One region of the Allorhizobium sp. DMC15 genome, then DNA from elsewhere that is predicted to be linked to it. Evidence: predicted binding sites of a transcription regulator. Region 1 holds the regulator's gene; the other holds the start of a gene.
The links. The regulator HrcA, encoded in region 1, represses chaperone genes, less so after heat shock. The targets are predictions, from matches to a motif close to GTTAGCACTCNCNNNNNGNGAGTGCTAAC.
Positions count from the first base shown of each region.

Region 1 (15,291 bases):
ACAAGGTCGTTGCACGGATCGTCGCCGAGGGCGGGCTGTTCGATCGCGGCGCCAACTATCTCAATCTTGACAAGCCTTTCACGCTTAACCTGTCGAGCGGCATAGACGCCCAATTCAACTCCGCGAGGCTCGATATTGCCGGTGGCACGATGGAGACAAAAGACCCGGTGGCCATCCAAACCAAGGGCGCCTCGATTGTTGCGAAGTCCCTCAATATGAAGGATAAGGGTCGAACAATGATATTCTCAGGCGACGTGAGGCTGAACATCGAGCCTTCGGCCCTGCGCAACAACCGTTCAGTGGAAACGATCCAGCCATGAAACAACGCCGCCTTTCCTCGCTCATGATCGCTGGTTTCGCCGTCGCGACAGCCTGTGCCGCCTTTGTCGGTCCAGCGGCTCAAGCCCAGACGAAAACGAGCCAGATGGCTGGGATGAAGCTGTCGAACGACCAGCCGATCCAGATCGAAAGCGATGCTCTGGAGATCCGCGAGCAGGAAAAGAAGGCGTTCTTCACCGGCAATGTGAAGGTTGTGCAGGGAACCACCACACTGCAGGCCGGTGCGATGACGGTACTCTATCGCGGTGAGGGAACGACAGTCACGCAGGGCAATGCCGATATCGAGAAGATCGATGTGACGGACAAGGTCTTCCTGCAGTCCGAGACGCAGCAGGCGACCGCCGACAAGGGCTATTTCGACATGACGCAGCAGGTCTTCGTGCTCGAAGGCGACAAGGTCGTGCTGTCGGAGGGCCAGAACGTCTTCGTCGGCTGCAAGCTGACGGTCCAGATGGAAACAGGCCAGGCCAAGCTCGACAGTTGCGGTCGCCGCGTCCAGATCCAGCTCGACCCCAAATCGCAGAAGAAGTGACGGATCGGCTCGTGCAAATTCCCTTTTTCTCTAAAAGCAAGCAGGCCGGCGCGGCGACTGCCTCACCCGGCTTGCCCGGCGACAAGGCGCGCTACGAAGGCACGCTGATCGCACACGGGTTGACCAAGACCTATAATTCCCGCCGCGTGGTGAATGGCGCGTCGCTGGTGGTGCGCCGGGGCGAAGCCGTTGGCCTGCTTGGCCCGAACGGCGCCGGCAAAACCACCTGCTTCTACATGATCACCGGTCTCGTGCCCGTAGATGCCGGGACCATCTCCATCAACGGCAACGACGTTACCTCGATGCCGATGTATCGCCGCTCGCGACTCGGTGTCGGCTATCTGCCGCAGGAAGCGTCGATCTTTCGTGGCCTGAGCGTCGAAGACAATATCCGCGCCGTGCTGGAAGTGCATATTTCGGACAAGAAGCAGCGCGAGGCAAAGCTCGATGAACTGCTGCATGAGTTCCACATCGAGAAGCTGCGCAAATCGCCTTCCGTCGCGCTTTCCGGCGGCGAGCGGCGGCGCCTGGAGATTGCCCGCGCTCTGGCAACCGACCCGACCTTCATGCTGCTGGACGAGCCCTTTGCCGGCGTCGACCCGATCTCGGTCTCCGACATCCAGAACCTCGTGCGCCACTTGACGGCACGTGGAATCGGCGTGTTGATTACCGACCACAATGTGCGTGAGACGCTCGGGCTCATCGATCGGGCGTATATCATTCACGCCGGCGAAGTTCTCACCCATGGCCGGGCCAATGATGTCGTGAACAATGCGGATGTCCGCCGCCTGTATCTCGGCGACAAGTTCAGCCTCTGACGGGACAATAAAATCCAGGCACCGCGCTCCTGTGACTTGACCAAACCAAAATAAAAAGCAATTTTTGGGCCAAGTGGAATTCACCCGTGAAAATCTGTGTTTTTTCGCGGGCGAATGCAGGGGAGTCGAGCGTCCGCCATGGCCTTATCCGCGAATCTGTTCCTGAAACAGAGCCAATCGCTGGTGATGACACCGCAGTTGATGCAATCCATCCAACTGCTGCAGATGACTCACTTCGAACTCATGCAATTCATTGCGCAGGAAGTGGAACGCAATCCACTGCTCGAATTGAATGCAGATGACGGCGATTTGGGCGGGGAGCCCAGTGAACCTGCCGACGTCCATGGCAGTGCCGTCAACACCGGGCAGTCCACCGATGAGACGATAGCCGGCCCCTCGCTCGACAGCGACTGGTATGAGGGAAGCGGCAGCGACAGTCTCAACGATCGCCTGGATACGAATTTCGACACTGCCTTTGCAGACGAGGGCTCGAGTATACGCCCCGATGCACCGGAACTGCTCGGGCAGTGGAAATCCATGCCGGGTCACTCCGGCGAAACCGGCGAAGGCTTTGATCTCGACGATTTCGTGGCTGGACAGACCAGCCTTCGCGACCATCTCAACCAGCAGATTCCCTTCGCCCTGCCCGCAGTCGGCGACCAGTTGATCGCGGCGGTGATGGTCGATCACCTGGACGAATGCGGCTACCTGCGCCTCGATCTCGACGAGCTCGCCGAACGGCTCGGGCGGACGCGCGATCAGATCGAAACCGTGCTCCAGACCTTGCAGACCCTTGAGCCTGCGGGCGTCTTTGCCCGCTCGCTCAGCGAATGCCTGGCAATCCAGTTGCGCCAGCGTGACCGGTATGACCCGGCCATGGCGATGCTGATCGACAATCTGGAGCTTTTGGCGAAACGCGACTTTGCCACGCTGAAACGCCTCTGTGCGGTCGACGAGGAAGATCTGCTGGACATGCTGGGCGAAATTCGCAAACTCAACCCCAAACCCGGCGGCAGCTTCGAGCACACGGTCTCGGAATCGGTCACGCCCGATGTTGTCGTGCGGGCGGACGGACATGGCGGCTGGCAGGTGGAACTCAATCCCGACGCCCTGCCGCGCGTTCTGATCAATCACAGCTACATGATCGCCGTTGGTCGGCAAGGCGGGGCAAAGGACGACCCCGACCAGACCTTCATGTCGGAATGCCTGCAGAACGCCAATTGGCTCACCCGCAGCCTCGATCAGAGGGCCCGGACGATCAGCAAGGTGGCGGCCGAGATCGTGCGTCAGCAATCGGCGTTTCTCGATCACGGCGTCGACCACCTGCGGCCGTTGAACCTGAAGACGGTGGCCGATGCGATCAAGATGCATGAATCGACCGTCAGCCGAGTGACGACCAACAAATACATGCTGACGCCGCGCGGATTGTTCGAACTGAAGTACTTCTTCACCGTCTCGATCGCCTCCGCCGAGGGCGGCGACAGCCATTCGGCCGAGGCAGTTCGTCACAGGATCAGGGCGTTGATCGAGAAAGAAAGCGCCGATGCGGTTCTCTCGGACGACGACATCGTCGACACGCTGAAGGCGGGGGGCGTCGAGCTCGCCCGCCGCACGGTCGCCAAATATCGGGAGTCGATGAACATTCCCTCGTCGGTCCAGAGACGCCGGGAAAAGCGGGCTCTGGCGAAGATTTCCGCGCACTAAAGGCGTCCCGGAAACGCGAAAATTAACCGGTCATTGACTTTTGAAAGGATGGCGGCTAGAAGCGCGCCGCAATCGACAGCGCACACTGTTGGCCCCGGAGACAATTGGCCGGATTACGCCCGACAAACGAAGGTACAGACCGCCCGCCCCTCTCGAAAAGCTTGGACGCGGGCGTCGCTTGGCGTAAAATGGGCACGTAACCAATCATAAGAAGGGAAACTCCATGAGTGTGCGTGTATCCGGCAAGCAGATGGAAATCGGCGAAGCGTTCCGGCAGCGGATCGAAGACCGAATCCAGGATGCGGTTACCAAATACTTCGACGGAGGGTATTCCGGGCAAGTGGTCGTTGCGAAGTCGCAGTCGCGATTTTCGGCCGATTGCCTGGTGCATCTCGATACCGGCGCGAACCTGCATGCCGCAGGCGAGGCCAATGATCCGCAAGTGGCCTTCGACACAGCCTTCGAGCGCGTCGAGAAGCGCCTGCGCCGCTACAAGCGCAAGCTGAAGGATCATCACGCCGGCGAAGCGTCGAACCCGCCGATCGAGGTGGCCTACACGGTCATGGACTCCGTCGATGAGGATCATGAGGAACTGCCGGAAGACTATGCACCGACGATCGTAGCCGAAAGCACGAAGAAGCTTCGGACGATGACCGTCGCTTCGGCCGTCATGGCCCTCGACATGACCGACGAACCCGTTCTTCTGTTCAGAAGCCCGGGAAAAGAACAATTGAATATCGTTTATCGTCGTAATGACGGTAATATCGGGTGGATCGATTCCGCCAACATCAAAGGCTGATGAGACTGGCGCGGGCGAATGCCATAGGCATTCGCCCGCCACCGGCTCAGACGCATGAAGGAAATTGATATGGCCTTGGCAGATTTGCTGCATCAGGATGCTGTCGTACCGACACTCAGGGTGAATTCGAAGAAGCAGCTGCTTCAGGAACTTGCGGCCAAGGCTTCCAAGCTCACAAATATCCCCGAGCGCGAGATCTTCGACGTCATCCTGCAGCGCGAACGGCTGGGCTCCACGGGCGTCGGCAATGGCATCGCCATTCCGCATGGCAAGCTGAACAAGGTCACGCAGATCACCGGCGTCTTCGCGCGCCTGGAAACCCCTGTCGACTTCGAAGCCCTGGACGACCAGCCGGTCGACCTCGTCTTCCTGCTGCTGGCCCCCGAAGGCGCTGGCGCCGATCATCTGAAGGCGCTGTCACGCATTGCGCGCGTACTGCGCGACCAGGATCTCGTTTCCAAGCTGCGCGCGACCGACTCCGCCTCGGCGATCTATACCTTCCTCAACGAAGAGCAGGCTTCCAACGCGGCATAAGCTGCGGGAGGCCGACGGCGGACATAAAAAAAGCGCCCTTCGAGGCGCTTTTTTCGTATCAGATGAGAGCGTCGCTCAGGCCTTGGCGGCATCCTCTGCTGCGGCTTCGGCCTTCGGGCCACCCTTGGCGACACCGACCATAGCGGGACGCAGAACGCGTTCGCCGATCGCGTAACCGGCCTGGACGACCTGAACGACGGTGTTGTTGGCGACATCGGGATTGGGAACTTCGAACATGGCCTGGTGGAAGTTCGGGTCGAACTTCTGACCGACCGGCTCGATCTTGCGGATCCCATGGCGCTCCATGGTGGCCAACATGCCGCGCTCGGTCATCTCGACGCCTTCGATCAGGGCGGTGACGGCGGCATCTGCACCCGCGCGGGCGTCTTCCGGCAGGCTCTCGATGGCGCGGCGCAGGTTGTCGGAGACCGACAGCATGTCGCGGGCAAAACCCGTCACGGCATAGGACTTCGCGTCCTTGATCTCGCGTTCGGTCCGGCGGCGCAGGTTGTCCATGTCGGCCGCCAGACGCAGGAAGCGGTCGCGCAGGTCGGCATTTTCCGCCTTCAGCGCATCAAGGGCTTCGGTCGCGGCGCCTTCGGCTTCGGTCGTCGCTTCGGCGTTTGTCTGGTCTTCCTGAGCTTCGGTAGCGTAAGCCTCAGCGGCGTCCGCGTCAGGTCCGTTCTTGTTGGTTTCTTCGGTCATGACGTTCTCCGAATGTCTGCAATTTGAACACGAGGTTCGATTTCGTGCCCGATATCAGGGTTTGGGGTGAAAAAATCAAGGGTCGCTGGCCAATTCGGCCTAACGCCCGGAGCGCGACAGGCGCGCCATGAGTTGGGCGGTGTAATCGACCATCGGCACGATGCGGGAATAATTGAGCCGCGTGGGCCCGATCACACCGACGGCGCCGACGATGCGGTCTTCACCATCGCGATAGGGTGCCACGATCAGCGAAGAGCCGGAAAGCGAGAAGAGCTTGTTTTCCGAACCGATGAAGATGCGGACACCCGGGCCGCTTTCGGCGAGGTCGAGGATCTCGACAAGACTTTCCTTGCGTTCCAGGTCGTCGAAGAGCAGGCGAAGGCGTTCGATGTCTTCGAGGTCGACCAGACCTTCCAGCAGATTGGCGCGACCGCGCACGATGAGACGCGTCGGGTTCTTGTCGGCCCCCTCGCCCGACCAGACTGCCAGGCCGCGCTTGACGAGGTCCTGGGACAGAGTATCGAGTTCGGAGGCGACCTCCGCCTTCATGCTGTCGATCTGACTGCGCAATTCGCGCAAGGTCTGGCCCGCCAAGTTTGCATTGAGGAAGTTGGCGGCTTCGGTGAGTTGGGACGCCGTGATGCCCGAGGGCAGGTCGATGATGCGGTTTTCCACCTGGTTGTGTTCGCCGACGAGCACGGCGAGCGCCTTGGTCGGCTCCAGCCTTATGAATTCCACATGCTTGAGGACGGGATCATTCTTTGCTGAGATGACCAGACCGGCGCCACGCGACAAGCCAGACAGCATGCGGCTCGCCTCGGTCAGCATGGTTTCCACCGGCTGGTCGGGGCTCGACGGGCGGATCTGGCGCTCGATCGAGTCGCGCTCGGTTTCCGAGAGATCCCCCACCTGCATAAAGGCGTCGACGAAGAAGCGCAGGCCAGCTTGCGTTGGAAGGCGGCCCGCGCTGACATGGGGGGCGTAGATCAGGCCCAGATGCTCGAGATCGCTCATCACGTTGCGCACCGAAGCGGGCGACAGAGACATCGGCAGAAGGCGGGAGAGATTGCGCGAGCCGAGCGGATCGCCGGAGTCGAGATAGGTCTCGACGATCCGTCGAAAGACCTCCCTGGAGCGGTCGTCCAGCGATGCGGCAACATCTGCGATGGTCGTCTTGGGTGCGGCCATTGTCAGCGCAGGCATGATCTCATTGTTTCCATGGGCAGAATATAGTCATTCGCATGACGATGACAAAGGGCAAATTCGCCCGAAGTCCCGAGTTGCCGGGCGTTCATTCGGTTTTTTCTTTGCAAAGGACAGCCACCCTCCTTAGAAGGCAGTGACAACCCAGGAGATTTCAATGCGGCCATCCGGCAGAAAAACAGATCAAATGCGCAAAGTCTCGTTCGAGCGCAATTTCTCCAAGCATGCCGAGGGGTCCTGCCTGGTGAAGTTCGGCGATACGCATGTGCTGTGCACCGCGAGCCTGGAAGACAAGACGCCGCCATGGCTGCGCAATTCCGGCAAGGGCTGGGTGACGGCGGAATATGGCATGCTGCCGCGCGCCACGGGTGAGCGCATGCGTCGCGAAGCCTCTTCCGGCAAGCAGAGCGGCCGCACGCAGGAAATCCAGCGGCTGATCGGCCGCTCGCTGCGGGCCGTCGTCGATCTGGAAGCGCTGGGTGAACGCCAGATCTCGATCGACTGCGACGTTATCCAGGCGGATGGCGGCACGCGCACAGCGTCGATCACCGGCGCCTGGATTGCGCTGCACGACTGCCTGAAATGGATGGAAGCGCGCAACATGGTGAAGGTGGAGAAGGTCCTCAAGGACCATATCGCCGCCATTTCCTGCGGGATCTTCGCCGACCAGCCGGTGATCGACCTCGATTATCTGGAAGACTCGGCCGCAGAGACCGATGCGAATTTCGTCATGACCGGCTCCGGCGGCATCGTCGAGATCCAGGGGACTGCCGAAGGCAAGCCGTTCAGCCAGGACGAATTCCTGACGCTGCTGGGTCTGGCCCGCAACGGCATCGACGAACTGGTTGCCCTGCAGAAGCAGGCGATCGGCTGAGGACTGCCGCATGATCGAAGGGGTTCTCGAAACGGCACTCTACGTGGACGATCTGGACAAGGCGGAAACCTTCTATGGGGAGGTGCTGGGGCTCCAGACGATCCGGAGAAACGGCAATCGACACATCTTCTACCGCTGCGGATCGGGCATCCTGCTGATCTTCAACGGCGTGGAAACGCTGAAACCCCTGCCGCCCGGCTCGCTGGGCGTGCCGAGACACGGCACGACGGGGCCAGGCCATGCCTGTTTCCGGGTCACCGGGAACGATCTCGACGCCATGGCGGACAAGCTGAAGAAAGCCGGTGTCGCCCTGGAATCGACCGTCACCTGGCCGAACGGCGCGCGATCCATCTATTTCCGCGATCCTGCGGGAAACAGCCTGGAATGCGCCGAGCCACGGCTGTGGGATCTGGAATAGGACATTCAATATGCGCAAGCTTGACACCCGCACCATCGTCGTTGCCAGCCACAATGCCGGCAAGATCGCCGAAATTGCCGACCTGATCGGCCCCTTCGGCTTCTCGGCCAAATCGGCCAAGGACCTTGCTTTCGTCGAGCCCGACGAAACGGGGACGACGTTCGAGGAAAATGCGGCGATCAAGGCGCTGGCCTCGGCCAAGGCCTCGGGTCTGCCGGCGCTGTCTGATGACAGCGGGTTGGTGATCGATGCGCTTGATGGTGCGCCCGGCGTCTACACCGCCAACTGGGCCGAGCGGGAAGACGGCAGCCGCGATTTTCCCTGGGCGATAGAGAAGGTCGAAAAGGCGCTTGCCGAGCGGGGCGCGACGGAGCCGGCTCAGCGGACTGCCCGCTTCGTCAGCGTGCTGTGTCTCGCCTGGCCGGACGGCCATACCGAATTCTTCCGCGGCGAGATCGAGGGCGTCGTTGCGTGGCCGCCGCGCGGGACCGCCGGCTTCGGTTACGACCCGATCTTCCAACCTGAGGGGCATGAGCGGACCTTCGGCGAGATGACGGCGGACGAGAAGCACGGCTGGCAGCATTCGGCCGCCCTGTCGCACCGGGCACGGGCCTTCAAACTTTTCGTCGAAACCTGCCTGGAGGCATGAGCCTTTGACCGAGAGGTCCTACACGCTTTTGCCCGACACGGGGGAACCCGGTTTCGGCGTCTATGTCCATTGGCCCTTCTGCGCGGCCAAGTGTCCCTATTGTGACTTCAATAGCCATGTGCGCCACCAGCCGGTGGACCAGGCGCGTTTCGTTCAGGCCTTCCTGACCGAAATGAAGACGATGCGGGCGCTGTCGGGGCCGAAGACGGTGACCAGCGTCTTCATGGGCGGCGGCACGCCGTCGCTGATGGAGCCCTCAACCGTCGGCGCCATTCTCGATGGCATCGCCTCCACCTGGCATGTGCCTGACGGCATCGAAATCACCATGGAGGCCAATCCCTCGAGCGTCGAGGCGACGCGGTTTCGGGGATATCGTGCGGCGGGCGTCAACCGGGTGTCGATGGGCGTGCAGGCGCTGAACGATGCAGACCTCAAATTCCTGGGGCGGCTGCATGACGTGGCGGATGCCTTGAAAGCGATCCGTCTGGCGCGCGAAATCTTTCCGCGCATGTCCTTCGACCTGATCTATGCGCGGCCAAACCAGACGGTGGAAGCGTGGGAACGGGAACTGAAGGAGGCGATCTCCTATGCGGTCGATCATCTGTCGCTTTACCAGCTAACGATCGAGGAAGGCACGGCCTTTTACGGACTGCACAAGGCCGGCAAGCTGATCGTGCCGGACGAGGAGCACGCGGCCACGCTCTATGAGGCGACGCAGGAGATTACCGCGCGCGAGGGCATGCCGGCCTACGAGGTTTCCAACCATGCGCGCCCCGGTGCCGAGAGCCGGCACAATCTGACCTACTGGCGATATGGAGACTATGCCGGCATTGGTCCCGGCGCGCATGGCCGGCTGACGCAAGGACGGACGAAAGTCGCCACGGCGGCCCAGAAGCATCCGGAAACCTGGCTTTCCGCCGTTGAGCAGGACGGTCATGGGATCGTCGATCGGGAGGATCTCGACAACGAGGCCCAAGCTGACGAATTGCTGATGATGGGACTTCGGCTGCGGGAGGGTGTCGATCTCGCCCGCTGGCAGCAGCTTTCCGGTCGAGATCCGGATCCTGACAAGGAGCAGTTCCTATTGGAACAGGGTTTTATCGAGCGACTGGGCAATTCCCGCCTGCGCTGCACCCCGGCCGGCATGCTGATCCTCAATGCCGTGGTGGCCGATCTCGCCTGCTGAACTGAAGGAGAGTGCCATGCCTGTCGATGACGCCTTCGCCCGCCATGACATGGCTGTGCTCTACGATGCCTTCAACATTCACGGGGTCGACAAGGATTTTTACCTCGGCCTCGGCTTTGAGGCCTGCCGGGTGCTCGACATCGGCTGCGGAACCGGCTCGATCGCATTGGCGCTGGCCGATCTCGGCCACACGGTGACGGGCCTCGACCCGGCGCCCGGCATGCTGGCGGTGGCGCGGAGCAAGGATACGGCCAACCGGGTGCGCTGGATTGAAGGGAATGTCCTCGATCCTGCGGTTTCGCTGCGGGACGCGTTCGACCTGATCATCCTGACGGGACATGTCTTTCAGGTGTTTCTCGACGATCGAGAAACGCTCACCATGCTCGATTTTGCGCGGCGTCATCTGGCTCCCGGAGGCCGCCTGGTCTTTGAGAGCCGCAATCCGCTGAGGCGAGCCTGGGAAAACTGGACAGAGCAACGGACGCGCGAGGTTCGCGAGATCGACGGGCTCGGTCGGGTCGAGGTCTATTATCAAGTGAAGGCGGTCGAAGCGGAGCACGTGACCTTCGATGCGGTGTTCACCCTGCTCGATACCGGTGAAAAGCGGGTCAGCGAAAGCCGGCTGCGGTTTGCGAACCGGGAGACGGTCGGTCGTCTTCTGACGCAAGCGGGTTTCGACAGCATCGAATGGCTGGGCGATTTCGATCGCAGCGCCTATTCCGAGACGAGCCCCGAGATCATTCCCATCGCCGTGGCTCAGGCCACGCCCGCGTGAAGATAGAGCCAGGTGGTCGGCTCGCCATCAAAGGCGCCGCCCGAGACGGTCTCGATGTCGACGCCGACAAAGCCGGCAGCTTCGCAGAGTTCTGCCAGTTCGTCCCGCGTCGGTCTGTTGTAGTAGCGTCCGAAGCGGTCTGTTCCTTGCGTGCCGCCTGTCTTGAAGCTGGCATAGAAGCGACCGTGGGGACGGAGGGCCTTGGCAATGCGGGCGAGCACATCCGCCAGATTGTCTTTCGGAACATGCAGCAGGCAGGCATTGGCCCAAATGCCATCGAACTCCGCCTCATAAGCCAGTTCCTGGAACGGCAGCACGAGAACCGGTCGCCCGAGCCGGCGCTCGGCCTGCGAAGCCATGGCGGCTGATCCATCCGAAGGGGTGACGTCGAAACCCAGTTGCAGCATGGCCTCACTGTCGCCGCCTGCGCCGCAGCCGAGTTCGAGGATGCGGGCAGCCACCGGAAGCCGCTCGACAAAACGGGTCATCTGGTGTTCGGGCACGCGGCGATCGCGTGCCGCGTAAAGCGCCGCGTTGCCTTCGTAAAATTGAAGGGAGGGGTCGCCGGTCATAAGATCCTCCCCAAGGAAAAGGCCGGCTTGGGAGCCGGCCTCGGTGTTCGTCTCATTCGTTGATCAGGCGTCGCAGCAGTTCGATTTCCTGCGACAGCTTCTGATCGGCGGAGATCAGTTCCTCGATCTTGCGGACCGCATGCAAGACCGTGGTGTGATCGCGTCCGCCGAAACGGCGGCCGATTTCTGGGAAAGAGCGGGGGGTGAGCGTCTTCGACAGATACATGGCGATCTGGCGCGGCTTGACGATGACCCGGGTGCGACGGTTGGAGACCAACTCCTGGCGCGAGACGTTGTAATGGCGGGCGACAACGCGCTGGATGTCTTCGATGCGGACGCGCTTCTGATCGCCGGCGCCAACGAGATGGGCGAGCAGTTCATCGACGCGCTCGATCGACAGGTTGGGCTCGAAGGAGCGACGGAAGAGCAACTGGTTGAAGGCGCCTTCGAGATCGCGGCCGCTGCTGGTGATGTTGCGGGCAACATGCTCGAGAATGTCGGCAGGAATGTCGAGCGACGGATCTTCCTTGCGGGCAGCGTCCAGGCGCGACTTCATCATGTCGAGGCGCATCTCGTAATCGGGCGCTTCCATCTCGATGGCAACGCCACCCTGGAGACGCGAACGGACGCGCGGGTCGAGCGATTCCAGCTCCCAAGGCGCACGGTCAGCGGCGACCACGACCTGCTTTGCGCTGTCGAGCAGCATGTTGAGCAGATGGCAGAACTCGTGCTGGATCATCTTACCCTGCAGGAACTGCATGTCGTCGATGATCAGGAGATCGATATTGCGCAGCGAGTCCTTCAGCGTCAGGGCATCATTGTCACGGATGGCGGTGGCGAAGCGCCACATGAAGTATTCGGCGGTCAGATAGACGACGCGGGGCGCGCGCGGGCTGTGAACGGCCGCATTGGCGATCGCCTGCAGAAGGTGCGTCTTGCCGAGGCCGACGGAGGAATGAATGAAGAGGGGGTTGAAGCGCACGGCACCGGCGCCAGCCTCTGCGATGGTCTTGGCTGCGGCGAGCGCCACACGGTTCGACGAACCCTCGACGAAGCCGTCAAAGGTGTAGCGGCTGTCCAGCGGCGAGCCGAAAAGCGGGCTCGCCGAGCTGGCGGCACGGCCTGTGACCGACGAAGGCGCCTGCGGGGCTGCGATCTGGCCGATGCTCTGCGGACCCGGCTTGCGGGAGGCCACCTGCTGCGGGGCCGGCTCGGCACCCGGCTGGCGCTCGTCGAGCGCCGGACCACGGGTGTTGCGGCTGGCGCTGCGCACCATGATCTCCACCTTGAGGATGGACGGATCCTCCGCCTGGAAAATCGAGGTGATAAGATCGAGATAACGGTTGTTGATCCACGACTTCAGGAAGGTCGTCGGAACCGTGAGACGCACCACGCTCTTGGAGGCGGAGTGCAGCTTCAGGCGGCCGAACCAGCTCTGGTACACGTCGACGCCCACCTGGGCTTTCAATCTTTTGCTGAACCGGTCGAAAAGAGCATCATGCTTCATTTCGGCATTCTCTCCTGCTCCTTCGGAGCACGCGGCGTCCAGCGCCGAATGTGCATGGTCCCCGTTTGCCAACGCACCGGCCGTCATAGAATTCATCTGCATTGTGCCGCCTTCCAAATCATTCCAGGCGTCGGGCGCCTCTTTACGCCGTCCGACAGCCGCTTCATCTCGTGCAGATCCGTAACCGGACCCAACTATCCCCGAATGGACCGGTTCCCAACCTCAGCCAAAAGACTGGTCCCGATCCGGCCATCGCCCCCAAACCGACGGCCTTGCCACTATCCTCGGTGAACGGCATCCTCGACATGCAGTCCACTTTCCCCGCCCGGCCTGAGGCTGGATCGAGGCACAAAACCGCCACCACGCGGAAACCGTCAGGTTTCCGATGCAATGCCGATCACTTTCTGAGAAAACGGAATGGAAACACTCCGTTCCGGCAAAGGTTGTCGTGGTGGAGCGGCATTTCTACCGACCGGACCGTCTTTCCAGACCAGTCCCACGCCCCTTGCTGGAGATCATTAATGCAGGATCAAATGGCAAGATCAACACTGATTTTTACGCGAAACGGACGCTTGGCCATTGACTCTTGGTACTTCATTTTTGCGTCACATTCGGCTGAAAAAGAATCGCTTTTGAATCAAGGAGATTCACAATCAGTCCCGAAATGGACCTTCTCCGAGGTCAAAAAATAAAAATTCTCTTGACTCGCAGAGGACCCAACCTGCCCCAACGTGAAGCGAGCGAATGGAGAGGCACCTCTCTCAACTAATTGAATTTGAAAGATTTTTTTTGTCATCCCGCTGACACGGTGCGGTGCACAAGTATATCATAAAACATGATTTTTATGTACCGGACCAAACCAACGCAAAAAGCCCGGCAAAATGCCAGGCTCTTATTAATTTGTCAGAAAGATGGCTGAATTTAGACAGCCAGGGCCTTCACACGAGCGGCAAGACGCGAGATCTTGCGCGATGCGGTGTTGGCATGAACCACACCCTTGGTGGCTGCGCGCTGGATCTCCGGCTGAGCTGCCTGGAGGGCGTCCTTGGCGACAGCAGCGTCGCCAGAAGCGATGGCTTCTTCGACCTTGCGGATGAAACCACGGACCCGCGAACGACGAGCCTTGTTGACTGCAGTGCGGGCAGCGATCTTGCGGGTCGCCTTTTTCGCCGAAGCTGTATTGGCCATAGATGCCTCTCTCGAATTCAAATCAAAGCCCACCATGCCGCGTCGGGTCGTTGCGACCTGCCATACCAGCACTTGGGGAGCTGTTTCATGGGAAAAGCGCAGTGGCTTTCCCAACCGTGGGCGGGCATATAGCGGGAAAGCGTGAATGCGTCAACGCGGATTCTGCAGGAATTGCGCCTTGCGGCTGCTTATCTGTTCCTGAATGCCGGCTTGCGCTTCTCGACGAAGGCAGCCATACCCTCCTTCTGATCTTCCGTTGCAAACAGAGAATGGAAGAGGCGGCGCTCAGAGCGCAGGCCTTCGGTCAATGTCTGCTCAAAGGCGCGGTTGACCGCCTCTTTGGCCATCATGACGGCGGTGCGCGAGAAAGCCGCGATCTTGGCGGCGGCGTCCAGGGCTTCCTCCAGCAGGCGCTCTGGCTCCACGACGCGGGCGACGAGGCCTGCGCTTTCGGCCTCTGCCGCATCCATCATGCGCCCTGTCAGGCAGAGGTCCATGGCCTTGGCCTTGCCGACAGCGCGGGTCAGGCGCTGGGAGCCGCCCATGCCGGGAATGATGCCGAGCGTGATCTCGGGTTGGCCGAATTTCGCGGTCTTGGAGGCAATGATAAAGTCACACATCATGGCCAGCTCGCATCCGCCGCCAAGCGCGAAGCCGGATACTGCCGCAATGATCGGCTTGCGGAAGCCGGCAATGTCGTCCCAGCCGCCGATGAAGCCGCCGGTATAGGCATCGACGAAATCGAGCGACTGCATCTCCTTGATATCCGCACCCGCGGCGAAGGCCTTTTCAGACCCTGTGAGAACCACAGCGCCGATGTCGCGATCGGGTTCCAACTCGGCCAGAAACTCACGCAGTTCGCGCATCACCGTCGAATTGAGCGCGTTCAGCGCCTGGGGCCGGTTCAGCGTGATGATCGCAACCCGGTCTCGGCGTTCGGTCAACAGCGTTTCGAATGACATGTCTCTCTCCCTGGCTGGCCCTTGCGGCTCACTTCTGGCAGCGGCGACAATAGAATGTCGAGCGGCCGGATTGAACTATCCTTTCGACGGTACCGCCACAACCATCCGTGAGGCATTCCCTGCCCTCGCGATCATAGGCGCGGAAGAAGTGCTGGAAATAGCCCAGCGTGCCATCGGTCTGGATATGGTCACGAAGGGACGAGCCGCCGGCCTCGATCGCGTCGACGATGACTTCGCGGATCGCATCGGCGAGCAGGATCAGTTCCGGTTTCGGCTTGCCGGTCTTGGTAACCAGGGTCGAAACCTTGCGGGTGGGCGACAGATGGGAGCGCCAGAGCGCCTCGCAGACATAGATATTGCCGAGGCCGGCGATCACCTTCTGATCGAGGAGCGCACTCTTCAAGGGCTGGCTGCGATCGGCAAAGCGCGAGGCAAGATAATTGGCGGACAACATATTGCCGACGGGCTCGGGGCCGAGGTCGCGGAATGCGGGGTAATCGTCGAGTTGGGCACGGTCGACGAGATC
Region 1 is NZ_JBQUZB010000001.1:295,481-310,771, reverse strand. Features, by position in the region: gene lptC (LPS export ABC transporter periplasmic protein LptC) at 1-320, shown strand, start outside; gene ACT53S_RS01560 (LptA/OstA family protein) at 317-871, shown strand; gene lptB (LPS export ABC transporter ATP-binding protein) at 883-1,689, shown strand; gene rpoN (RNA polymerase factor sigma-54) at 1,828-3,393, shown strand; gene hpf (ribosome hibernation-promoting factor, HPF/YfiA family) at 3,617-4,192, shown strand; gene ptsN (PTS IIA-like nitrogen regulatory protein PtsN) at 4,262-4,726, shown strand; gene grpE (nucleotide exchange factor GrpE) at 4,802-5,431, opposite strand; gene hrcA (heat-inducible transcriptional repressor HrcA) at 5,531-6,619, opposite strand; gene rph (ribonuclease PH) at 6,792-7,508, shown strand; gene ACT53S_RS01520 (VOC family protein) at 7,519-7,926, shown strand; gene rdgB (RdgB/HAM1 family non-canonical purine NTP pyrophosphatase) at 7,937-8,575, shown strand; gene hemW (radical SAM family heme chaperone HemW) at 8,580-9,761, shown strand; gene ACT53S_RS01505 (class I SAM-dependent methyltransferase) at 9,778-10,536, shown strand; gene ACT53S_RS01500 (class I SAM-dependent methyltransferase) at 10,518-11,108, opposite strand; gene dnaA (chromosomal replication initiator protein DnaA) at 11,161-12,717, opposite strand; gene rpsT (30S ribosomal protein S20) at 13,537-13,803, opposite strand; gene ACT53S_RS01485 (enoyl-CoA hydratase) at 13,992-14,765, opposite strand; gene mutM (bifunctional DNA-formamidopyrimidine glycosylase/DNA-(apurinic or apyrimidinic site) lyase) at 14,794-15,291, opposite strand, start outside.

Region 2 (15,291 bases), on a different contig from region 1:
CAACGGGATCGCCCTGTTGATGCCGATCGCCTATTCCATGGGCCTGCCGGCCGAAAGCACGATGATCCTGCTCGCGTCGGTCTATTGCGGCGCCGAATATGGCGGCCGTATCTCGTCCATCCTTCTCAACGTGCCCGGTGATGCCGGTGCCGTGATGACGGCGATGGACGGCTATCCCATGGCAAAACAAGGCCGCGCCGGCGAAGCGCTGGCGCTCTCCGGCATCGCTTCCTTTATCGGCGGCATCATCGGCGTGATCGGTCTCGCCTTCTTCGCGCCACTGCTCTCTGGCCTCGCCATCGGTTTCGGCCCCGCCGAATACTTCGTCCTGATGGTCTTCGCCTTCGCCACCCTTGGTTCGATGGTCGGCTCGCAGCCCACCAAGACGCTGATCGGCTGCGTGCTCGGACTGATGCTGGCCACTGTCGGTCTCGACGCCACCTCCGGCGCCTATCGCTTCACCTTCAACGAGCCGGAACTCGGTGACGGCATCGAGTTCGTCACGCTGGTCATTGGTCTCTTCTCGATCTCCGAAGCGATGCTGATCCTCGAGCATCAGACCAATGGCGTCACCGTCATCCGGGAACTCGGTCGCATGACGGCGCGAATGTCCGATGTGATCAAGAGCATGGGAGCAACCCTGCGCGGTTCCTTCATCGGCTTCATCGTCGGCGTCCTGCCGGGCACTGGGGCTTCAGTTTCGAGCGCCGTATCCTATACCACCGAAAAGCGGATTTCCGACACCGAGGGCACCTTCGGCCATGGCGACGTCCGTGGTCTGGCCGCACCCGAGGCGGCCAACAATGCCACAGCGGCCGGCGCCTTCGTGCCGATGCTGACACTCGGCGTGCCCGGTTCCGGGACCACGGCGGTCATGCTCGGCGCGCTGATGCTCTACAACATCCAGCCCGGGCCGATGCTGCTCGTCGAGCGGCCGGAAATTGTCGGCGGTCTCGTCGCCTCGTTGTTCGTCGGCAACTTCATCCTGCTCGCGCTCAACCTGCCGCTGGTCAACATCTTTGCCCGCGTGCTGACCATGCCGAACTGGATCCTCGTTCCCGGCATCCTCGTGCTCTCGGTCATCGGCGTCTATTCAACCCATGCCTCGATCTTCGCGATTTACCTGATGCTCGCGATCGGCATTGCCGGCTGGCTGCTGCGAAAGGCCGGCTTCGACATGGCGCCGATCATTCTCGGTTTCGTGCTGGGCAAGGTGATGGAGGTCAATCTGCGCAATGCACTGGCGATCAGCGGAGGAGATATCTCCATCCTGTTTCAGAGCAAGATCTCGCTGGTGCTGTGGGTCCTTGCCATCGCGGTGGCGGTCCTGCCGGTTCTGCTCGGCTGGCGGGCGAAGCGCCGGCGCCAGCTTGCGGCCGCTGAAGCGTCTGCCCAGTAACATTCACGGCCGGCAGTCTCTGCTGGCCTGTCGCCGATCCTCCCAAGGACGAGACGCCGTGTTCTGCCCTGCAGACGCGGCGTCTATCGTTTGGGGGCTCTCATTCTCCGGCCTGCATCTGGCCTATCGTCGCAGAGGGAGGTGCCGACAGGGCTTCCATGAGCGATTTGACGATCGCTGCCCGCAGGGCATAGGTGTTGGCGGTGGTCTTCTTATGGTCCAGCCTCTGGGCCGCCACGACGAGGTTGGCACCTTGTTGCATGACGATCTGCTGCGCCCGCACCATTGCCCAGGTCTCGATTTCCGTATGGTCAGTCATGTCCGCATCCCCAGCTAAGTCATTTAGCCCGCGCCGAATCCCGAATCGGCCACGAAATCAAGCATATTTGAATAAAATGGAGTTATGAAGCGGCGCCCAAAAATGATCAGGCATAACGATTCGCAGGGGATTGCAATATTCGGAACCGCTTTCGTAGCGGCTTCAGCCTTCCTTAAGCCGTCCGTGTTTTTATCGAGGTTTGCGATAATGGAGAATGCATTGTGTCGTGTCAGGGTTGCCGAGGCAGAGCCAAATTTCCGTTAGCGTTTTCAATGGCGTTCCAGCCTATTGTCGATCTACGTTCGAAGCGGGTCTTTGCGCATGAGGCCCTGGTGCGGGGCGGTGATGGCAGCGGCGCCCATGGCGTCTTGTCGATGGTGGATCCGGCCAACCGTTACGCCTTCGATCAGCTGTGCCGGGTGCGGGCGATCGAGCTTGCGAGCGAACTGTTTCCGCGCGCAGAGAGTCCGTATCTCTCCATCAATTTCATGCCCAATGCCGTGTATGAGCCACGCGCTTGCATCCGCCAGACGTTGGAGACTGCCCGGCGCACCGACTTTCCGCTCGATCGCATCATCTTCGAATTCACCGAAGTCGAAAAGCTCGATACCGATCACATCCTCAATATCCTGCGCAGCTACCGGGAGATCGGTTTCAAAACGGCAATCGACGATTTCGGCGCAGGCTTTTCCGGCCTCAACCTGCTCGCCCGCTTCCAGCCCGACCTTGTGAAGCTCGACATGGATCTGATCCGTGGCATTGATACCGACCCGGTGAAGCGGGTCGTGGTGCGTCACACGCTGGCCATGCTGGCTGATCTCGGCATCACCGTGGTCTGCGAGGGGATCGAGACAGAGGGCGAGCTGCAGGTGCTGACCGAGCTCGGCGTCCATCTGATCCAAGGCTACTACATCGCCCGCCCGACTTTCGAGGGCTTGAGCCCCGTGTCGATCGCCGCCTGAGCGATCACCCGATGGCAAAAGGGCCGCTCGACGAGCGGCCCTCCACAACGTCTCAAGTCCGGAACGTCCTCAAAAGTCCATGCCGCCGGCCGGCAGGGCAGGGGCGGCTTCCTTCTTCGGCTTCTCGGCGATCATCGCTTCCGTGGTGATCAAGAGGCCGGCAACCGAGGCCGCATCCTGAAGTGCCGTGCGCACGACCTTGGCCGGATCGATGACGCCCTGGGCGAAGAGGTCGCCATATTCGCCGGTCTGGGCGTTCCAGCCGTAAGCGAATTCAGACTTCTCGCGCAGTTTGCCGACGATGATCGAGCCTTCGGCACCGGCATTCTCGGCGATCTGGCGCACCGGGGCTTCGATCGCCCGACGGATGATGTCGATGCCGACGCGCTGGTCGTCATTCGGCGCCTTCAGATTGTCGAGTGCCTTGACCGAGCGCAGGAGCGCCACGCCGCCGCCGGGCAGGATGCCTTCCTCAACGGCTGCACGGGTCGCATGCAGGGCATCGTCGACGCGATCCTTCTTCTCCTTCACCTCGACTTCCGTCGAGCCGCCGACGCGGATGACGGCAACGCCACCGGCGAGCTTGGCCAGACGCTCCTGCAGCTTCTCGCGGTCGTAGTCGGAGGAGGTCTCCTCGATCTGCGCCTTGATCTGGGCCACGCGACCATCGATCTCGGTCTTGGAGCCGGCGCCGTTGATGATCGTGGTGTTCTCCTTCTCGATCGACACTTTCTTTGAACGGCCCAGCATATTGAGCGTGACGTTCTCGAGCTTGATGCCGAGGTCTTCCGAGATGACCGTACCACCCGTCAGGATGGCGATATCCTCGAGCATCGCCTTGCGACGATCGCCGAAGCCCGGAGCCTTGACGGCAGCAACCTTCAGACCACCGCGCAGCTTGTTGACGACGAGGGTTGCGAGCGCTTCGCCTTCGACGTCTTCGGCAATGATGACCAGCGGCTTGCCCGACTGGACGACGGCTTCGAGCACCGGGAGCAGCGCCTGCAGGTTCGACAGCTTCTTCTCGTGGATCAGGATGTAGGGATCGTCGAGTTCGACGCGCATCTTTTCCTGATTGGTCACGAAGTAGGGCGAGAGATAGCCGCGGTCGAACTGCATGCCTTCGACGACTTCGAGTTCGGTTTCGGCGGTTTTCGCTTCCTCGACGGTGATCACGCCGTCATTGCCGACCTTCTCCATCGCTTCGGCGAGGTAGCGACCGATCTCCGTGTCGCCATTGGCGGAGATGGTGCCGACCTGAGCGATCTCGGCATTGTTGGAGATCTTGCGGGCATTGGCCTTCAGTTCGGCCACGACAGCTTCGACGGCGAGGTCGACGCCGCGCTTGAGGTCCATCGGGTTGAGACCGGAGGCTACGGCTTTCGCGCCTTCCTTGACGATGGCCTGGGCGAGCACGGTCGCGGTGGTGGTGCCGTCACCGGCGAGATCATTGGTTTTGGAGGCGACTTCGCGCAGCATCTGCGCGCCCATGTTTTCGAACTTGTCTTCAAGCTCGATTTCCTTGGCGACCGATACACCGTCCTTTGTGATGCGGGGGGCGCCGAAGGACTTGTCGATGACGACGTTGCGGCCCTTGGGACCCAGCGTCACCTTCACGGCATTGGCGAGGATATCGACGCCACGCAGCATTTTTTCGCGGGCATCGGTGTGGAATTTCACTTCTTTTGCAGCCATGGTTCACTCCTCAAAGGCAAATGATGACTGATGGTTCTCAGGCGGCTTTCTTTTCGGCAGCCTGGGCTTCGATGATGCCCATGACGTCGGCTTCCTTCATGATCAACAGCTCTTCGCCGTCGATCTTGATCTCGGTGCCGGACCATTTGCCGAAGAGAACGCGGTCGCCGACCTTCACGTCGAGGGCGACCATCTGGCCCTGCTCGTTGCGGGCGCCCGGGCCAACGGCGACGACTTCGCCTTCCTGCGGCTTTTCCTTGGCAGTGTCGGGGATGATGATGCCGCCCTTGGTCTTTTCCTCGGACGAAACGCGGCGGACGACGATGCGGTCGTGCAGCGGACGGAACTTCATGTTTTCCTCCTGGACAAACAAAAATGGAACGTCCCCAAAGGCCGGACCGGATGCGGTCCGGACGGGTTGCCGGACCCTTCAACGGCATCCGGCGCGCGAAGATTTGGTTTTTCCGTTTTTTCGTTTCAAGAGGGCTTCACGAAAAAATCAGCACTCAGTGAGTTCTGCTGCTAACATTCTGAATTCAATGAGAAAAAGATGATTTTTGTTGCCTGTCGCGAATTTTTCGGCAAACTTTTCTCGTCCATAATCAAGAGGGAAACCGCATGAATCCTTCGCATGACTTCACCCTCCAGATGGAGGGGTACGGGCTCACCACCGCGCATATCCTCTACCGCATGCCGGACTTTCGCTCCGTGCTGCAGACCTTCCTCTGGCAGGATTACGATCTGGCCCCTGATTTCCCGCAGATGACGAAGTTCCTGGAGTTCTGGCGCACCAATCTCGATGGCGACCTTCATTCGGTGCGTTTCAGCCACAAGCGCCTGATCGGCCCCAACGAATGGCGCAAGGTGGACGGAGAATTCAGGCTCCACTGAGACGAGCTGCTGGGAACAACCCCGGGTGGGCGGCGTTACGCAGCGTCGCCTAAACTTCTCCCGAGGATGCCCGCATGCCCATTCCCGTCTCGACATACCGTCTGCAGTTTCGAGGCGGGATGGACTTCGACCGTGCCATCGGCCTGATCCCCTATCTGAAACGGCTCGGCATCAGCCACGTGTATGCATCTCCCATCTTCGCCGCAACTAAGGGGTCTACCCATGGTTACGACGTCACGGATGCCAATCTCGTCGACCCTGTGCTGGGTGGCCGGGAGGGGCTTGAGCGGCTGTCGCACGCACTCAAAGCTGCGCGTCTCGGCCTTATCCTCGACATCGTTCCAAACCACATGGCGGCCAGCCTGGAAAACCCCTGGTGGCGCAGTGTCGTGACCTGGGGTGAGGTCAGCCCCTTTGCGCGTCATTTCGACATCGACTGGACCCAGAAGCTGACGCTGCCCTTTCTCGGCTCCAGCTTTGAACAGGTGGTGATGGACGGTTCGCTATCGCTCGTGCTCGATCGGTCCGTAGGAGGGCTGGCACTCAAATATTTCGACAGCCTCTATCCGCTGAACCCTCAAACCTATCCTGCCGTCTTGAGCGAAACGACCGATCCGATGGCGACGCGGCTTGCGGATTTGGGGCGTGCCGCCAACAGCAAAGAGGCCGCTGCCTTTCATCGCGCCGTACTCGACCTTTGCCAAGGTGGGGACTGCGAGGCGCTGCTGCGGACGCTCGAAACACGCGCCCGCGATGCCGATTTCCTCGTTTTCCTGCACAGCCTTCAGCCCTGGCGCCTCATGCATTTCACGGAGGCTGCACAAGGGCTCAACTATCGACGTTTCTTCGAGATCGCGGGACTGGTCGGGTTGAGGGTGGAAGACGAAACGGTGTTCAACGATGTGCACCAGACGGTTCTCGATCTGGTGCGCAGGGATGTCTTGCAAGGGTTACGCATCGACCATGTCGATGGCCTCGCCGACCCTTCAGCCTATCTTTCCAAACTTCGCGCGGCCATTGGCGAGGATGTCTATCTGGTGGTCGAGAAGATCCTGGCGCCCGGTGAAACGCTTCCTTCAGACTGGCCAGTCGAGGGGACAACTGGCTACGAATTCATTGCGTCCCAGGTCCCGGTTCTGCTTGACGCAGACGGGTTCCGTGCTGTCCGCAAGGCCTATGAGCAGGTCAGCGGCGGCGCTTCCGACATCGCTCTGGAGATGCGGGCCGCCAAGCGGCAGATGATCCGGGTGAATTTCGCCGGCGAGGTGAACGCTCTGCTGCGGCAAGGCGTGCGGCTGACCGGGTTCGACAACCAAGTCTTGCGCGGGGCGCTCGAAGAGCTGCTGCTCTGCTTTCCGCGCTACCGGACCTACGGCCGGGACGACGCCATTCCGGCTGGCGATCGCGCCTTGCTGGAGGAGGTTCTTCGCGACGCCTGCCGAAGCCTCTCCGATGACGAGGCTGATGCCGCGCGCAGTCTTGCCGCTAAGCTGAAAGGCGAGGGAGGCGCCTCCGGGCATGACCAGGATATTGCCGAATTCCGTCGGCGATTCCAGCAGCTGACTGGGCCGTTGATGGCGAAGTCCCTGGAAGACACCCTGTTTTTCCGTCACGGCGAATTCCTGGCGCTCAACGAGGTGGGGGGCGAACTGGAGCCGCCCGAGGCGGGGCTCGATCATTTCCACCAGGAAATGGCGCGGCGTGCCGAGGGGCAGCCACAAGGGCTTTCCGCCTCCTCGACGCATGATACCAAGCGCGGTGAGGATGCGCGGGCGCGGCTCTTCGCCTTTGCTGAAGACGCGACCGCCATGGCGGCGCGGATCGCGCGTTGGCGGCAGATGGCGCAGCAAGGAGTGAAGCCGTTACAGGACGGTCCGGCGCCGGAGCCGGAGATCGAATGGATGATCTTCCAGGCGCTGATCGGGCACTGGCCTGTCGATCTGCGCGCGGAGCATCGCGAAGGCGTCGCCGAGTTTGCAGAACGGGTTGTCGCCTTCGTCCAAAAGTCCCTTCGCGAGGCAAAACTCCGCAGCGACTGGAACGCGGTGAATGAGGAGTACGAGACAGCCGCCGAAGATTATGTGCGTGGTCTGCTGCTTGACCACCCGGGATTCGTGACGGAATTTGTCGGCGAGATCCAACCACTCATTGTCGCGGGCCTCGTCAATGGGCTGACGCAGACGGCGATCAAGCTGACGGCGCCGGGAATCCCGGATATCTATCAGGGCAGCGAAGGGATTGATCTCAGCTTTGTGGATCCGGACAACCGTCGCCCGCCGCCTTTCTCGACGCTTGCCCAGTTCGACCCGGATGCCCCGATCGCTTTTTCGGACCCTCAGGCTCTGGCCTCAGGCTGGGTCAAACAGGCTGTGGTCGGGCGCGGGCTTCGTCTGCGCAACCGGCTTCCCCAGCTCTTCGCGGAAGGGAGCTATGTGCCGCTGGTTGCCGCTGGACCCAGAAGCCGCCACATCGTCGCCTTTGCTCGGATGCTTGGCGAGGAGGCCGTCGTCACTGTCGCCTGCCGCCTGCCCCTTTCGATGCTGACGGAGGCTCAGGCCCTTGGGCAAGCCGAGTTCTGGGGCGATACATCGGTGGCGTTCCCTGACGGCTTGGTAGAGGTCTGCTGGCGTGATGCCCTCACGGACCGTGCCATTTGCGCGGGGGCCAAGCTGCTGATGAGCGAAGTGCTCAACGGGCAAACCGTGGCAATACTCTCAGCGGAGCGCACGTGACGGATTATCGTTGATCGCAATGAACGAGGGAACGGGTGCCGCCAATATCCTTGCTGTCGGCGGCAGCAGCCTGCACGCCGGCGCGGCACCAGCAAGGCACATGATGGGTGAAGATTTGCCTGTTGTCGGCGCGAGGGTGTGTCCAGAATGCGGCCACACCCTCAATTCGATGTCTAGTTGGTTCTCAAGCCACCGCGTTGCGGCGCTGCGGCAGGAAACTCACCAGCCTGCCGGGGTCGCTGGCCAGACGCATGCCCGCTTCTTCAGCAGCTGCAATGAAAGCTGCGCGAGCGAGTTCGGCGGCGCGGACACCGCGAAGGGCGTTCCGGCATAGACGCATCGCGCGTTCGTAAGCCGGTCCGCGCCGTGTTGGCCATTCGGCATCGAGAAAATCCAGGGCATCATAGGCGTTCTGGAAACGTCGTGTCAGGCCGCAAGGCAGTTCCAACTCCACGGGGCGGTTCCAGGTAAAATCGTATTCAGTCATGCCTTCCTCCGTATGGCACCCACAAACTCGCCAGGTTTGCGTAGAGTTCCGGAGGGGCAGTCAAATAAAATTGGTTACAGCGTTGATTTTTCAGTTGTCATTGCCGCCGTTTCCTGCTCACGCGCGGCCAGCCAATCGGCGGTCAAGTCGGCGGCTATGCGCACCGCTGCCGCGATATCTGCCCCGCGAAGGAGAGCGTGAATCACCCCGCCGCTGAAGCTGTCGCCGGCGCCGATTGTGTCGCGAACCTGCACCCGCTCTGCCGGAACCACTGTCATTTCCCGCGTGCCGTCATAGATGGAAATGGCCTCCGGTCCATCGGTCATCACGAGATGGCGAAGCCGCTCGCCAGCCAGAGTAACCGCGAGCGACCAGAGATCGGCCATGCCTCTACCGGGCACATCCGCCTTGGAGCCGATCATGATATCGGCCGGTCGCTGATCGGCCCGACGCAGCGGTAGTTGCGATACGACCAACCGTGCCCGGTCAAGGGAGGCCCTGATCGTCTCGGGTAGGAGTGGCGCATTGACGTAGAAGACGGCGTCAGAGAGGGGCCTGGCCAGAGTAAATTCCCGCGACAGGCGTCGTTCGTTCGACAGGATGGTCCGCTCGCCCTTCGGGTCGAGCAGGATGTCGGCAAAATCGGTATCGCCGGTCACGCGGGTGATCAGTCCGGTGTCCAAGCCCTGGGCGTCGAGGTCGGCCATCGCGCGATCGCCGTGGCCATCGGTCATCAGGTTCGACAGGATCGCCACCGGATGGCCGAGATCGTGCAACCGGCGTGCGGTAAAATAGCCGCCGCCACCCAGGCGCGTCTCACGGCTGCTCCAGAACAGGCGCCCTCCGGCCTGCAAAGGTTCGGTGAGCTGCCAAATGCGGTCGTGGTTGACGTGGCCGATGACAACGATGCGTTCCGCAGTCGCCGCTTTCATTCTTCGGCATCCTTGGGGACGGGGCGGCTGGACTCGCGCAGGATCAGTTCCACCGGCCAAAGTTCGGCGATGTCGGTGGCGGGGCGGCCGCTCAACATCTGCAGGAGGAGGTCGGCGATGCGGGTGCCGGCGGAGCGGATCGACGACCGCGTTGTGGAGAGCGACGGCGCCATGTTCTCAGCCGTCAGATAGGGAAAGACGTCGTCATGGGCGATGACGGAAATGTCGCGCCCAACGACCAGGTTCATCGAACGGGCGGCGCGATAGACCCCGAGGGCGGTCATCATCGAGCCGGCAACGAAGGCGGTCGGGCGTGGCCTCTGTTCGAGTGCGGAGCGGGCGAAGCGAAAGCCGATCTCGTCGGTAAAATTGCCGTGGGTCACCAGCTTGGGGTCGAATTCGACGCCGCGTTCGGCAAGTGCGGCCTTGAAGCCGGCGAGCCGATGCGTGGTGAAGGTGAGGCCCGCGCGCCCATTCAGCAATGCGATGCGCCGGTGACCGAGGTCAAGCAAATGCTCCGTGCTGCGACGGATTGCGCCCTCGTTGTCGATGTCGAGCCAGGCATGTGGGACGTCGGTGGCCGAGCGGCCATGGACGACGAAGGGCAGTTTCAATTGGTTCAACAGAGCGATACGGGGGTCATCTGGACGGGGCGAGTGGATGACGACACCATCCACGCGTCGGCTTTCGACGAGCCTGCGATAAAGCTGTTGTTCGTCACGTGCGTCGTGCTCGACCATCGGCGTGATGAGAATGTCGATGTCCTCGCCGCTCAGGCGCTCGGCCATGCCGCTCATGAATTCGGAGAACTGATAGTCGCCTGCTTTGGTCATCACGACGCCGATCGCGCCGGCACGTCCGGTCGCCAGCCGAACGGCATTGATGTTGGGGCGGTAGCCGAGACGGGCAGCCTCCTGCGCGACACGGGTGCGCGTCGCTTCGCTGACTTCCGGATACCCGCTCAAGGCGCGGCTGACGGTTGTCGGCGACAGACCGATGTGCTGGGCGAAATCCTTGAGTTTCATGCGTTCCGTTTCCTCCGTCGGGATATCCGGGAGGCTCCCCCAGATGCTTATCCCACGAGCACGCCGGATCTGGCAAGTTTCGCCCGTCGCGATTTAAAGCGATTACAATTTTGTATTTTCGTAGCCTCGTCATGGTGCGTTTGCGGGATTCGACGAGGTCATATGCTTGGGGATGGTTTGAAATTAAACATGAATATCAGTTATTTGATATGATGTCTTTGGGCATGATGGAACATGGTTTGACTCGGTTGGTGTTTTTTGCCAGTGTTTTGGAACCAAAGCGTTTTCAATTTTATTGTGGAGAGCGGAAACGGCTTTGGTTTCTCGGGAGGAGATATCGATGAAAACACTGTTGAGCGCCGCATTGATCGCGGCCACTGCGTTGTGCGGAAGCGTTCAGGCTGCGGAGATTTCGGTCGCAGCGAATTCGACCGGCAAGAACCTCGACTTCTTGCGCAAGCTGTTTGTGGAGTTCGAGGAAAAGAGTGGTCACAAGATCTCGCTCGTGACCATGCCGCCATCCAGCTCGGAGCAGTTCGCCCAGTACCGACTTTGGCTTGCTGCCGGCAACAAGGACGTGGACGTCTACCAGACGGACGTCGTCTGGGCGCCGCAGCTCGCTGACCAGTTCGTTGACCTCAAGCCGGCGGCCGGCGAGGCGATCAATGAGTTCTTCCCGTCGATCATAGAGTCCCAGACCGTCGATGGCCGCCTCGTCGCAATGCCGCTCTATACGGACGCACCGGCGCTGTTCTACCGGAAAGATCTTTTGGAAAAATACGGAAAAGACGTCCCGAAGACCTGGGCCGACATGGCTGCAGTCGCCAAGGAAATCCAGGACAAGGAGCGCGAAGCCGGCCAGAAGGATCTCTGGGGCTATGTCTTCCAGGCGAATGCCTATGAAGGACTGACCTGCAATGCGCTCGAATGGATCAAGTCTTCGGGCGGCGGCCAGATCGTCGAGCCGGATGGCACAATCTCAGTCAATAATGAGAAAGCCGCTGCTGCTCTCGATCAGGCGAAGTCGTGGATCGGCACCATCTCGCCACCCGGCGTGCTCGCCTATCAGGAAGAGGAGTCTCGTGGGGTCTGGCAGACCGGCAATGCCGTGTTCATGCGTAACTGGCCTTATGCCTTCGCGCTCGGCAATGGCGACGACAGCGCGGTGAAGGGCAAGTTTGATGTCACGACGCTTCCCGTGGCTGCGGCCGGCGACAAGCCGTCCTCGACCCTTGGCGGGTGGAACCTTGCCGTGTCCAAGTATTCGGAGGAGCAGGAAGCCTCGATCGAACTCGTCAAATTCCTCACCTCTGCCGAGGTGCAGAAGCGGCGCGCCATCGAACTCTCGAACCTTCCCACGCGTTCGGCCCTCTATGACGACGCCGACGTCGCAGCCGCCCAGCCCTTCATGCCGCAGTGGAAGCCGATCTTCCAGGATGCCGTACCGCGTCCATCCGCGACGACCAAGGTCAAGTATAACGAGGTGTCCTCGCGCTTCTGGGGCGCCGTGCACAACACGCTTTCGGGCTCCGGCACCGCTGCAGAAAACCTGGAACTGCTCGAGATCGAGCTGAACGAACTCATGGGCAACGGCTGGTGATGTTTTGGCCGGGCGGTCCTTCTGCCGCCCGGCTTCTCACCGCTTTTCGGGAGGACTGCCCATGACCGACATCCCCATCCAGAGAGACGTCCGGCCGGTTACGGCCAGAGCGACAGCCGGCTCCGATCTGAGCGCCCAGCGTACCCGCTCCGCCTGGATCTTTCTCGCCCCGACCCTTCTCGTTCTCGCCATGGTGGCCGGTTGGCCGCTCGTCCGGACGATCTATTTCAGCTTCACCAACGCTACGCTCAACAACCTCGCCGGTGCCGAGTTCATCGGCTTTAATAACTACCTCACCTGGATCACGCTGCAGAGCGGCCGCACCGTTTGGCGCGGGCTGCTGGTCGACCCTGCGTGGTGGGGTGCAGTCTGGAATACGCTGCGATTTACCCTTCTGTCGGTCTCGATCGAGACGGTGCTCGGTCTTATCGTGGCGCTCGTGCTGAACGCAAGTTTCCCCGGCCGCGGCCTCGTGCGTGCCGCCATCTTGATCCCCTGGGCCATCCCGACCATCGTGTCTGCCAAGATGTGGGCCTGGATGCTCAACGACCAGTTCGGCATCTTGAACGATATCTTCCTTAATCTTGGCCTGATCAGCCAGAAGATCGCCTGGACGGCCAATCCGGAGACGGCGATGGTCGCGGTTCTGATCGTCGACGTTTGGAAGACGACGCCGTTCATGGCGCTGCTCATTCTCGCGGGCCTGCAGATGGTGCCGCAGGATATCTACGAGGCGGCGAAGATCGATGGGGTGCATCCGGTCAAGGTGTTCCTCCGGATCACGCTACCCCTCATTCGTCCGGCGCTGATGGTGGCCATCATCTTTCGTATGCTGGATGCGCTCAGGATCTTCGACCTCATCTATGTGCTGACGCCGAACAATTCGCAGACCAAGACCATGTCGGTCATGGCGCGCGAAAACCTGTTCGAGTTCGATAAGTTCGCCTATGGGGCAGCCGCATCGACCATGCTCTTCCTGATCATCGCCTCGATTACGGTGCTCTACATCGTCTTCGGCCGCGTCAATCTTTCGGGGGATCGCTAATGCCGACTCTCGTCAAACAATCCGCCTTCTACCTGCTCGTGGCGATCATCGTCGTCATTGCCGTATTCCCGTTCTACTACGCGATCATCACAAGCCTCAAACCCGGTAGCGCGCTCTTCGACATCAGCTACTGGCCGAGGAACGTGACCTTGGGGAGCTATGAAAGCGTGCTGTCGCGCGGCAGCTTCGTGCGCAGTCTCGGGAATTCGCTGCTGGTGGCCACCGTGGTGGTCGTGCTGTCGCTGTTCCTGGCGGTGACCGCCTCTTATGCGCTCGCCCGTGTCCGGTTCCGGGGAAGGGGACTGCTGCTGCTCACCATCCTCGCGGTCTCGATGTTCCCGCAGATCGCCGTGCTCGCCGGCCTGTTCGAACTCATTCGCTGGATGGGGATCTTCAACACGCCGATCGCGCTGATCTTCTCCTACATGATCTTCACGCTGCCGTTCACCGTCTGGGTGCTCACCACCTTCATGCGGGATCTGCCAATCGAGATTGAGGAGGCGGCGATCGTCGACGGGGCCTCGTCGTGGGTGATCATCACCCAGGTGTTCATGCCGCTGATGTGGCCGGCACTGGTGACGACCGGGCTGCTCGCCTTCATCACCGCCTGGAACGAGTTCCTCTTCGCGCTCACTTTTACCTCGTCGAACACACAGCGCACCGTGCCGGTCGCCATCGCGCTGCTCTCCGGCGACAGCCAGTTCGAAATCCCCTGGGGCAACATCATGGCTGCCTCGGTCATCGTCACCGTACCGCTGGTCATACTCGTTCTGATCTTCCAGCGGCGTATCATTTCCGGCCTCACCGCCGGCGGCGTCAAGGGATAGGAGGATAACCCCATGGCCCATATCCAGCTTAGCAATATCCGCAAATCCTTCGGGGCGCTTGAGGTCATCAAGGGCGTCGACATGGAGATCCGTTCCGGCGAATTCATGGTTTTCGTCGGCCCCTCCGGCTGTGGCAAGTCCACGCTTCTGCGCCTGATCGCCGGCCTGGAGGACATCTCCTCCGGCACGCTCGCCTTTGATGGCGAGGTGATGAACCAACTGCCGCCTGCGAAACGCGGCATCGCAATGGTGTTCCAGTCCTATGCGCTCTATCCGCACATGACCGTGTTCAACAACATGGCCTTCGGCATGAAGCTTGCCGGTCAGGACAAGGCGGAGCGCGACCGAAGAGTGCGGGAGGCGGCGGACATGCTACAGCTTACCCCGTATCTCGAGCGGTTGCCCCGGCAGCTTTCGGGTGGCCAGCGACAGCGTGTGGCGATCGGTCGCGCCATCGTTCGAGACCCTCGCGTGTTTCTGTTCGATGAACCGCTCTCCAACCTCGATGCGGCCCTTCGGGTCGCCACCCGCCTCGAAATCGCCAAGCTTCATCGCAGCATGCACAGTACGACGATGATCTATGTGACCCATGACCAGATAGAGGCGATGACACTCGCCGACCGAATCTGCGTGTTGCGGGACGGAGTGGTCGAGCAGATCGGCACGCCGCTCGAACTCTATGAGAGCCCGAATTCGCTCTTCGTTGCCGGTTTCATCGGATCACCGAAGATGAATTTCCTCGATGGGCGCTTTTCGGACGAAATGGGCGCCCATACCATCGGCATTCGCGCCGAGCATCTTTCGATTGAACAAGATGGCCGCTGGCGGGGTTCTGTCGTGCATTCCGAAATGCTCGGGTCGGACAGCTATGTCTATGTCGACATCGGCACGTCCGAGCCGATCGTCGTTCGGCAGGAGGGCACCGCCACACTGAAGCCGGGTGAAAACGTCGCGCTTTCGCCTGTTGAGCATGAACTGCACCGTTTCGACCGCGATGGCCGCGCCATCGGCCGCGGCCTGATGAAAGGCGCCGCCTGAGCGCCATGATGAAATACGGTCCTCCATGGCGGAGGATCGATACTGAAGGAGAATTCAGATGACGATCAGAACAGTTGTCTGGGGTGAAAACGTTCACGAGCGGGAAAATGCCATCGTCCGGGGGATCTATCCCGACGGCATGCATTCGACGATAGCGGCAGCCCTCAATACCGACAGCGAGATCGAGGCGACCACCGCGACCCTGCAGGAGCCGGAACACGGCCTGTCGGTCGAGCGACTGGCAGAGACGGATGTGCTGGTCTGGTGGGGCCACAAGGCGCATGGCGAGGTGTCCGACGAGATCGTCGAACGCGTTGCCAAGCGTGTTTGGGAAGGCAT
Region 2 is NZ_JBQUZB010000002.1:903,203-918,493, reverse strand. Features, by position in the region: gene ACT53S_RS13015 (tripartite tricarboxylate transporter permease) at 1-1,399, shown strand, start outside; gene ACT53S_RS13010 (hypothetical protein) at 1,500-1,718, opposite strand; gene ACT53S_RS13005 (EAL domain-containing protein) at 1,991-2,680, shown strand; gene groL (chaperonin GroEL) at 2,750-4,375, opposite strand; gene groES (co-chaperone GroES) at 4,413-4,727, opposite strand; gene ACT53S_RS12990 (usg protein) at 4,994-5,266, shown strand; gene treY (malto-oligosyltrehalose synthase) at 5,341-7,998, shown strand; gene ACT53S_RS12980 (DUF982 domain-containing protein) at 8,183-8,485, opposite strand; gene ACT53S_RS12975 (PfkB family carbohydrate kinase) at 8,560-9,417, opposite strand; gene ACT53S_RS12970 (substrate-binding domain-containing protein) at 9,414-10,442, opposite strand; gene ACT53S_RS12965 (ABC transporter substrate-binding protein) at 10,783-12,042, shown strand; gene ACT53S_RS12960 (carbohydrate ABC transporter permease) at 12,104-13,087, shown strand; gene ACT53S_RS12955 (carbohydrate ABC transporter permease) at 13,087-13,914, shown strand; gene ACT53S_RS12950 (ABC transporter ATP-binding protein) at 13,927-14,952, shown strand; gene ACT53S_RS12945 (ThuA domain-containing protein) at 15,011-15,291, shown strand, end outside.
Region 2: a site for HrcA is predicted at 4,874-4,902, ahead of groES (co-chaperone GroES). Genes of this name have one in related genera too.